3 regions of the Pseudomonas sp. JL3 genome follow, and region 2 is predicted to be linked to each of the others. Evidence: predicted binding sites of a transcription regulator. Region 2 holds the regulator's gene; each other region holds the start of a gene.
What was found. Region 2 encodes FliA, which starts transcription of late flagellar genes. Its sites were predicted from a motif close to CTAAAGTTTNNNNNNNNNNNGCCGNTAA; they were not measured.

Region 1 (3,278 bases), on a different contig from region 2:
GGTCAGCATTTCGTTGATTTCCGAAGTGCTAGCCTGGGTGCGGGCAGCGAGGGCGCGGACTTCATCGGCGACCACCGCGAACCCACGGCCTTGCTCACCGGCCCGGGCCGCTTCGATCGCGGCGTTGAGCGCCAGCAAGTTGGTTTGCCCGGCGATGGCGCCAATCACCCCGAGAATTTCGGTGATGCGTTGGGCGTCCTGTTGCATGCTTTCGACTTTATGGGTGGCACTGGCTACTTCACCGATCAACGCCACCACACTGCTCGACGCTTCGCCGACCACCACGCGGGAGCGATCCGCGTGCTCGTTGGCGCGTTGTGTGAAAGCGGCGGTTTCGGCGGCGTTCTGCGCGACGCTGTCAGCAGTCGAACTCATCTCGGTGATGGCGGTGACGGTCTGATCGGTTTCCGAAGCGTGACGCACCAGAATCTGGCTGGTGTGAGCGGAAGTCCGTTGCAAGTTCTCCAGGCTCGACGCCATCGCCCCCGTCGCCTGAGTGACTTCGCCAATCATGTTCTGCAAATAGGCAATAAAGGCGTTTACCGAATGACCGATGGCGCCTAGCTCGTCTTCGGCGCGGATGGTGATGCGCTTGGTAAGGTCGGCATCGCCCGTGGACAAGGCGTCGATGTTGGCTTTCAACGCTTTCATGCGCTGGATCAGTTGGCGGATGGCGTAGACCTGCAGCAACACCAGCAGAATCACCATCGGAATCTGCAACAGGCTCAACGTGTTGAGCACATCGTCACGCTGGGCAGTGATCAGTTTGGTCGGCAGGGCAGTGGCGAGGAGCCACGGTGTACCTTCAATCGGACGCATGAAGAAGGTACTGGCTTCACCCTTGTTATCGAACTCGACCCGTTGCAGCGGTTGGTCCCGCTGTGCCAGTCCGGCCTTGACCTGAGCGGCAAATGGCGACTGTCCGGTCAGTTCAGCGATGTTTTTCAATACGATCGGCCCGCTGATCCGCGAGCTGTTGCTGATGATCTTGCCGTCGGCCTCGACGATCAGCATTTCTGCACCCAAGTCTTTTTCCTTGCGCGCCACCAGGTCGTTGAAGAAACCCAGCGTGACGTCGATGGTCGAGACACCGTACGCCGCGCCATTTTTCTGAATAGCCATGGCGCAGTTGGTGCGCGGTTCGGCACTGGCATCATCTTTATAGGCAGCGGCCCAGGCGCATTGGCCGCGCGGAGTCTGCATGCCGCCCTTGTACCAGGTCTGGTCGTAATAGTTGGGCGCGGCGTCGCTGTTCCAGAACGTATTGACCGCCAGTTTCCCCGAAGTATCGCGATGCCAGAAGGTGCTGAACTTGTTGCGCCCGGCTTCGCGCTGACCGGGCAACGGCCAGATCCCGCCACCGAAGACTTTCAATTCACCGTACTGATCAACCAGGCCCGGCAGGACCGTGTCGATGGCGGCGCTGTCGAGCAGGGGAATGGTCTGGGTGATGCTGCGCTGCTGAGCTTGCACCTTGTTCAGTTCGCCCTGGATCTGTTCGGCCACTTCGGCGATGCGATTGAGGGCCACCTGTTCTTCGGTGTGGCGCAGTTTTGGCGCGACCAGTTGGCTGATGCCAACCACGGTCAGGATGGATAACAGCAGGATGAACAGGACCAGAAACAGCGTGTAGCGAGCCTGAATGGTACGAAATGCGGGCATGGGACCGGTCCTTGTGCAGCGTTTTTATTATTGGATATGGGTTTGAAAATCGGGGCGTCGAAGGGATATCGGCTTCTGAAGGTCGAGCTTTAGGTACGATCGTACAAGATTTTTCGAGGTGATGTGCGATATGAGGCGAAACGTGTTCGCATTGATACAAACAAACTAACCAAGGCGTACATAAAAGCCTGATTAGTTATCCGCGCCAATATCGAAAGGTTCATGTAGGCCAATGAAACTGGGCGATTTTATGTATGTATCGTAAATGTACAAGAATTGTAAAAAACGGAAATATTTGTTGGTGACGTGAGGGCGCGCATCGATACTCCCCGCACTTAACTCGGTTAAACAAGGTACTTCTATGGTCGCCTCACAAGGACGTCTGTGTGTTTTAGTTGATCGGCATCCGGTTACTCAGTCGGGAGCCCGGCCATGACAATCGGCTATACAGGTGCCTGGACAAGCAAAGCAGGTTTGTTGGTCAAGGACACTGGCAGCAGCAAGCCTGTTTCCCATAGCGCCCGGGTCAAGCAGATGCTGGCACTGGTGGGGAACAATCCCAATGCCCTCAATACGGCGAAGATGGATGAGCAGAAACTTCACCGGAACATCAAGGGCTTCGATCCGGAAAATGTCTCCGCCAAGCAACTGGGCAATCTCAGTGCCTTCTTGAGAAGCAAAGGCCTGATTTCCGATATTACTTCGATGACCTTGCTTAATGCCGGAGACAAGTTTGACCGATTTGGCGTACAGAAAGACCCGGATGCGAAGTTCAATGCACTGGAGTATTTCGCCACGCAACTGGACACCATTCAGAACAACAGTATCAAGGGTGACAAGTACGCCGCTGGCCTGATTCCGGAATACAAGACGGCGATCTACGTACTGCAGAACTTGCAAACTTACGGCAAGGGCAACGGTACGACCCCGACCGACAAGGGTGTCAAGTCCAAGGCGTGATGTTTGACAGCGCTGGCCCGCTCGAACGCTCGAACGGGCCGGGTACCTGCTACCGATCAAGCAACTTCATGATTTCTTCCGGATAACGCAGACCTGCCGTGGCATTGGCCGGGAATATCGCTTCCAGGGCCTGCAATTCTTCGCGGCTCAGCTTCACGTCCAGAGCCGCCACATTTTCTTCCAGATACTTGCGCTGTTTGGTGCCTGGTATCGGGATCAGGTAATCCCCTTGAGCCAGGACCCATGCCAACGCCAGTTGGCCTGCCGTCACACCCTTGTCGGCGGCCAGAGCCTGCACCTGCTGCACCAGCAACAGGTTTTTTGCGAAGTTTTCTCCTTGAAAACGTGGACTGAAGCGACGGTAGTCATCGGCTGCGAAGTCATCCGGACTTCTCAGCGCACCGGTCAAAAAGCCCCGGCCCAACGGACTGTAAGGCACAAAAGCAACGCCCAGGCGTTGGCACGCGGCCAGGCAACCGTTCTCCTCTTGATCGCGACTCCACAGCGAATACTCACTTTGCAGTGCACTGATCGGATGAACCTTATTCGCTCGCTCCAGCGTGGCGGCCGATGCCTCACTTAATCCCAGGTAACGCACCTTGCCGGCCTTCACCAGTTCTGCCATGGCGCCGACGGTTTCCTCGATGGCCACCTGC
Region 2 (3,278 bases):
ATTAGTCATGAATTGCCGGTGGCTTACCTGACCGATGGCCCGCGGATTCCGGATGATTTGCATCTGCCGCGTCGTCATCAGTTGGTCAGCCGCGCCGTTAGCGTGCAAATGCAGGAAGAACCCAGCGAAGAAGCCATGGCTGATATGTTCGCTGATATTTACCACAGTCCGACCAAGCGGGTTGGCTGAGGTATTAATGAACAGTTTTTGTACCTACATCGATGGTCTGCCATGCATTGTTCAGTTGGTGAACGCGCAGCCAGTAATGTGGCCTCCGTCTAAGTAAGACAAGGTAAAGAAATAACATGGGCAGCATGCATCCCGTACAGGTGATCGCGGTGACCGGCGGCAAAGGTGGCGTCGGGAAGACTAACGTGTCAGTGAACTTGTCCCTGGCTCTAGCTGAGCTCGGCCGGCGCGTCATGCTGCTGGATGCCGATCTGGGGCTGGCGAACGTCGACGTCCTGCTGGGGCTGACACCCAAACGTACCCTGGCCGACGTGATCGAAGGCCGCTGTGAGCTGCGCGACGTGCTGTTGCAGGGGCCTGGCGGGATCCGCATCGTCCCGGCTGCGTCCGGCACCCAGAGCATGGTTCATCTGAGCCCGGCCCAGCATGCCGGCCTGATCCAGGCCTTCAGCGACATCGGCGACAACCTTGACGTATTGGTGATCGACACCGCTGCGGGCATTGGTGACTCGGTAGTCAGTTTCGTCCGCGCAGCGCAAGAAGTCTTGCTGGTGGTGTGCGACGAGCCGACCTCCATCACTGACGCCTACGCGCTGATCAAACTGCTTAACCGCGACTACGGCATGAATCGTTTCCGCGTCCTGGCCAACATGGCGCAGAGCCCGCAGGAAGGCCGCAACCTGTTCGCCAAGTTGACCAAGGTCACGGATCGTTTCCTCGACGTCGCCTTGCAATACGTCGGTGCGGTGCCTTACGACGAAAGCGTGCGCAAGGCCGTGCAGAAGCAGCGTGCCGTCTACGAAGCCTTCCCGCGTTCCAAGTGCGCCCTGGCGTTCAAGGCCATTGCGCAGAAGGTCGATACCTGGCCGCTGCCGGCCAACCCGCGTGGTCATCTGGAATTTTTCGTCGAGCGCCTCGTGCAACAGACCGCAGGACCCGTCCTATGACAGCCAGTGGCTACAACCTCTACAAGAAGTCGGCACGTGACGCGCAGTACGAGCTGATCGAGCGTTACGCGCCACTGGTCAAACGCATTGCCTACCACTTGCTGGCGCGTTTGCCTGCCAGTGTCCAGGTCGAAGACTTGATCCAGGCCGGGATGATCGGCCTGCTGGAAGTATCAACCAAATACGACGCCAGCAAAGGCGCGAGTTTCGAGACGTACGCGGGCATTCGAATCCGCGGCGCGATGCTCGATGAAGTGCGCAAGGGGGACTGGGCACCACGTTCGGTTCACCGCAATACCCGCATGGTCAGCGACGCAATTCGCTCGATTGAAGCTAAAACCGGTCGTGACGCTAAAGATCACGAAGTTGCGGCCGAACTCCAATTGAGTCTCGACGATTATTACGGAATTTTGAACGACACCCTGGGCAGCCGGTTATTCAGTTTCGACGATCTGTTGCAGGACGGCGAACACGAAGGGCTGCACGAGGATGGCGCCAGTGCTCATCTCGAGCCGTCACGCGATCTGGAAGATGAACGCTTCCAGGCGGCGCTGGCGGACGCGATTGCCAATTTGCCGGAGCGTGAGCGACTGGTGTTGGCGCTGTACTACGACGAAGAGTTGAATCTCAAGGAAATCGGTGAGGTCCTGGGGGTCAGCGAATCGCGGGTCAGCCAGTTACACAGCCAGTGCGCGGCCCGTTTGCGGGGGCGTTTGGGGGAGTGGCGAGCGCGCTGAAGGCAGTGTGGGGACACTGCGAATGGAGCGGGTGTGGTGTTGAACTGCGCCGGTCTCGATCTGTTGTGCTCCAGACAGTCATTGAGTGCTTTGCCGGATTGATTGAAATGGCGCGTCCAGGTGCTGGGCGCGTTTAAGACTGCTTGGAGGTCGAATTGGACAAGAACATGAAAATCCTCATCGTTGATGACTTCTCAACGATGCGGCGGATCATAAAAAACCTGTTGCGTGACCTTGGGTTCACCAACACGGTCGAGGCTGACGATGGCACCACTGCCATTCCGGTGCTCAACAGCGGGAGCATCGACTTTCTGGTAACGGACTGGAACATGCCTGGCATGACCGGTATCGACCTGCTGCGTCACGTGCGCGCCGATGAAAAGCTCAAGCACCTGCCGGTGCTGATGGTGACCGCTGAAGCCAAGCGCGAGCAAATCATCGAAGCGGCCCAGGCCGGTGTTAACGGCTATGTGGTCAAACCCTTCACAGCCCAGGCGTTGAAAGAAAAAATCGAGAAGATTTTCGAACGCATCGGTTGATGTACTGCGCCACGGGGGAGCTATGGAGCATAACGAATCTTCACAGGGCGATTTTGAGTCGACCCTGAAAAAACACGCGGTCGAACTGGTCGAAAGCCTTGAAAAAGGCAGGTTCGGCGACGCTGTGCAACTGATCCATGAGCTCAACCAGACCCGTGACCGCGGCCTGTACCAGGAAGTGGGCAAGCTCACCCGCGAGCTGCATAGCGCGATCGTCAATTTCCAGATTGACCCGCACATGCCGCAAGCCGAGGAAGTGTCTCAGATCACGGATGCCACCGAGCGCCTGGGTTATGTGGTCAAGCTGACCGAGGCCGCGGCCAACCGCACCATGGACCTGGTGGAAAATGCCACGCCACTGATCAACAGCCTGAGCGACGAAGCTCAGGCGCTGAGCACGGATTGGGGACGGTTCATGCGTCGCGAAGTCGGGGCTGAAGAGTTCCGCGAACTGGCTCGGCGGGTCGACGGTTTCCTGACACGCAGCAGCGAAGACAACCGCATCGTGTCGAGCAACCTCAACGACATTCTGCTGGCCCAGGATTACCAGGACCTCACCGGTCAGGTGATCAAGCGCGTGACCCAATTGGTCACCGACGTTGAAAGCAACCTGCTCAAGCTCGTGCTCATGGCCAGTCAGGTCGACCGCTTTGCGGGTATCGAACATGACCGTGAAGCGATGCTGGCTGAAAAAGATCCACAAAAACATCTCTCGCAGGGTGAAGGTCCGCAGATTCATGCCGATAAAAGAGAAGATGTTGTGTCCGGTCAGGACGATGTGGACGATTTGCTATCCAGTCTTGGATTTTAGTTTTCTGGGTTTTTAGACCTGTAGGAGCACCCCCTTAATGAGCTTCGGCGCCGAT
Region 3 (3,278 bases), on a different contig from region 2:
AACACCGGTTTGAGGTTCCACAGCAGCAACCCCGCCACCAGTGCCATCAACCAGGCCAGCCACAACCCGGCCTGGGTCAGTCGCGCGGCGCCGATGATGTCGCCCGCGCCCTGACGGATCGCCACCAGGGTGCCGACGGCGGCGATCACGCCGATGCAGAAAATCGACACGAACGAATACGTCGCTGCGCCCAGACCACCACCGGCCAGCGCCTCGGGACTCAGGCGCGCCATCATCAATGTGTCGGTGAGGACCATCAGCATGTGCGCCAACTGCGAGGCAATCAACGGCCCCGCCAGCCGCAGGATGGCCCAGAGTTCAATACGCGCTGGATGCTGCATGATCATCACGCTCGATTGTCAGAGAGAACAGGAAGCGTCGATTCTCGGCGCTCTGCGGGGTTTCCACAAAGGGATAAAAAGGATGGGTGGCATGATTAAAACTCATGCCAGGGACTTTCTGATAAGTTGAGGCAACCGCGCTATAGGAGCTTTCCCAATGTCTCGTCGTCTTCCTCCCTTGTATGCCCTGCGAGCATTCGAAGCGGCGGCGCGACATAGCTCGTTCACCCGCGCCGCCGAAGAACTGTCGATCACCCAAAGTGCGGTCAGCCGGCACATTCGTACGCTCGAAGAGCATTTCGCCTGTCGGCTGTTTCACCGCAGCGGGCGCAACCTGCAACTGACCGAATCGGCGCGGCTGATCCTGCCCGGCATTCGTGAAGGCTTCACCGCCCTTGAGCGGGCCTGCAATACCTTGCGCGCCGAGGACGACATCCTGCGCATGAAAGCCCCGTCGACCCTGACCATGCGCTGGCTGTTGGCGCGGCTCAGTCGTTTTCGACACCTGCGACCGGGGAACGAGGTGCAATTGACCAGCGCCTGGATGGACATCGATACGGTGGACTTCAACCACGAACCCTTCGACTGCGCTGTCATCCTCAGCAACGGGAATTTTCCACCAGACTGGGAGGCGACTTTCCTGTTCCCCGAAGAGCTGATTCCGGTGGGCGCACCGAATCTTCTGAAGGATCAACCATGGGACGTTGCGCGCCTGGCCAGTACCGAGTTGCTGCACCCGACGCCGGACCGTCGTGACTGGCGCAACTGGCTGGAGCGCATGGGCCTGACCGATCAAGTCTCGCTCAAGGGCGGGCAGGTATTCGACACGTTGGAGTTGGGCATGATCGCCGCTGCCCGAGGTTACGGCGTGTCCATGGGCGACTTGCTGATGGTGGCTGAGGATGTTGCGCAGGGACGTCTGAGTTTGCCGTGGCCGACGGCCGTCGCCAGTGGTGAGCATTATTACCTGGTCTGGCCGAAAACCCGCCCCGGCGGTGAGCGTTTGCGTCGCCTGAGCGATTTCCTGCAAGGCGAAGTCCGGGCCATGGAATTACCGGATGTCGAACGCCTGGGCTGAATCGATGGAGCCGCCGCAATGGCGGCCTTGAGCCATATCCCCGTTAATTGCTCAAGTATTCAGCTTTGCCGCCGAAAATCTGCTGATGGCACCGTCGTGCAGGTTCCATGTTTTCCCCACAATCAGAAATTTTGCCGAGTGTGCGACGGGTCAGAATGATCCGGCCACTGGGTCAGGAGCTGTCATGTCTCAACCTCGTGCTCGGATTGCCTCACAGCTGGGTCTTGCGCTTGCCGTGATTCTGGCGATTGTCATCAGTGGCAGCACAGTATTTGCCCTGCGCTCGCTTGACTCGGCCAACCTCGCCACCCGCGAAGAGCATCTGGCCAGTGAGGCCCGCTTGCTTGCCGATCAGCTGAGCACCTTTCACGGCACCTTGCGTGAAAGCACCCAGCGCCTGGCCGGCCTGTTCGAGAAGCGCTTCAGTGCCGGTTTGAGCGTGCATCCGGATGAGCCGGTGACTGTGGCGGGTGTGCAGACTCCGGGCCTGCACCTGGGCAGTGATGTGTTGAACAACAACTTCGCCGAAGTCGACGAATTCAAGCAAATGACCGCAGGCGTCGCGACCGTGTTCGTGCGCAGCGGTGAAGAGTTCATTCGGGTCAGCACGAATGTCACCAAACAAGACGGCAGCCGTGCCATTGGCACGCTGCTCGACCACGCGAATCCGGCTTACGCCCGTTTGATGGCGGGGCAGAACTATGTGGGTCGAGCTTTGCTTTTCGAACGCTTCTACATGTCGCAGTACACCCCCGTACGCGACAGCAGCGGTAAGGTCATTGCCGTGCTGTACGTGGGTTTCGATTACACCGACGCGCAGAACGCGCAGTTCGCCAACCTCAAACGCTTCCGCATCGGTCAGACCGGTTCGCTGGCATTGCTGGATGAACAAGGCAAATGGCTGGTGCCTATTGCCGGTGTGGAGGCACTGGATCAGGCGGTCTCGAGCATCGTCGGTCTGGCCAAAACACCGGGCAAAGGCGACTTCTGGAACGACAAGTCGCAAGACTTTTACAGTGTTGCCGTACCGTTCGAAGGCGGGCCGTGGTCGGTGGTGGCGAGCATGCCGAAAACCGAAATCCGCGCCGTGACCTGGAGCGTCGGCATTCAATTGGCGATCGGCAGTCTGCTGGCGATGCTGCTGGCGGTGGGGGCGGCGGTCTGGTTGCTGCGCAGCAAATTGGCGCCACTGGGTGACTTGGTGCGCCAGGCCGAAGCCTTGGGCGCTGGTGATTTGAGTGTTCGCCTGAACGTGTCGAGCAATGACGAAATCGGCCAACTTGCCCGCGCCTTCAATCAGATGAGCCAGGCCCTGTCGACCATGGTCGAGCACATCCGCAAAGCCTCGGGTGAGGTCAACAGCCGTGCCCAGGCGTTATCCGGTTTGTCCGGTGGCGCCTATGAAGGGATGGAGCAGCAGTCCGGCGAAATCACCAGCATGGCCGGCGCCGTGGAAGAGTTCAGCGCCACCTCGCTGAACATTGCCGATAACATGAGCAACACCCAGCGTCTGGCGCAGGAAAACGCACAGCAAACCCAGATCGGTCGTACGTCGATGGACGAAGCGTCCTCATCCCTGGAGCAAATCGCCGGTGCACTGAACAGCACCGCGACGGTGATCAATACCTTGGGCCAGCGCTCCCAGGAAATCGGCGGCATTGTCGGGGTGATTACCGCGATCGCCGAACAAACCAACCTGCTGGCGCTCAACGCAGCCATCGAAGCCGCCCGCGCCGGTGAGCAGGGCCGTGGGTTTGCGGTGGTGGCCGATGAGGTGCGCAACCTGGCCTCACGCACCCGCCAGGCCACTGACGAAATTTCCGGGATGATTCAAAGCATCCAGCAGGAAACCGGCAACG

Region 1: the regulator FliA is predicted to act here: its motif matches at 1,728-1,755, upstream of MMG91_RS01090 (methyl-accepting chemotaxis protein).
Region 3: the regulator FliA is predicted to act here: its motif matches at 1,470-1,497, upstream of MMG91_RS15430 (methyl-accepting chemotaxis protein).

Annotation. Positions count from the first base shown of each region.
Region 1 is NZ_JAKWJK010000001.1:259,702-262,979, reverse strand. Features, by position in the region: gene MMG91_RS01090 (methyl-accepting chemotaxis protein) at 1-1,662, opposite strand, end outside; gene MMG91_RS01085 (hypothetical protein) at 2,095-2,622, shown strand; gene MMG91_RS01080 (aldo/keto reductase) at 2,672-3,278, opposite strand, start outside.
Region 2 is NZ_JAKWJK010000010.1:140,704-143,981, forward strand. Features, by position in the region: gene flhF (flagellar biosynthesis protein FlhF) at 1-189, shown strand, start outside; gene fleN (flagellar synthesis regulator FleN) at 306-1,136, shown strand; gene fliA (RNA polymerase sigma factor FliA) at 1,133-1,873, shown strand; gene MMG91_RS18105 (chemotaxis response regulator CheY) at 2,041-2,412, shown strand; gene MMG91_RS18110 (protein phosphatase CheZ) at 2,435-3,223, shown strand; gene MMG91_RS18115 (chemotaxis protein CheA) at 3,261-3,278, shown strand, end outside.
Region 3 is NZ_JAKWJK010000008.1:1,165-4,442, forward strand. Features, by position in the region: gene MMG91_RS15420 (NorM family multidrug efflux MATE transporter) at 1-341, opposite strand, end outside; gene MMG91_RS15425 (LysR substrate-binding domain-containing protein) at 499-1,419, shown strand; gene MMG91_RS15430 (methyl-accepting chemotaxis protein) at 1,604-3,278, shown strand, end outside.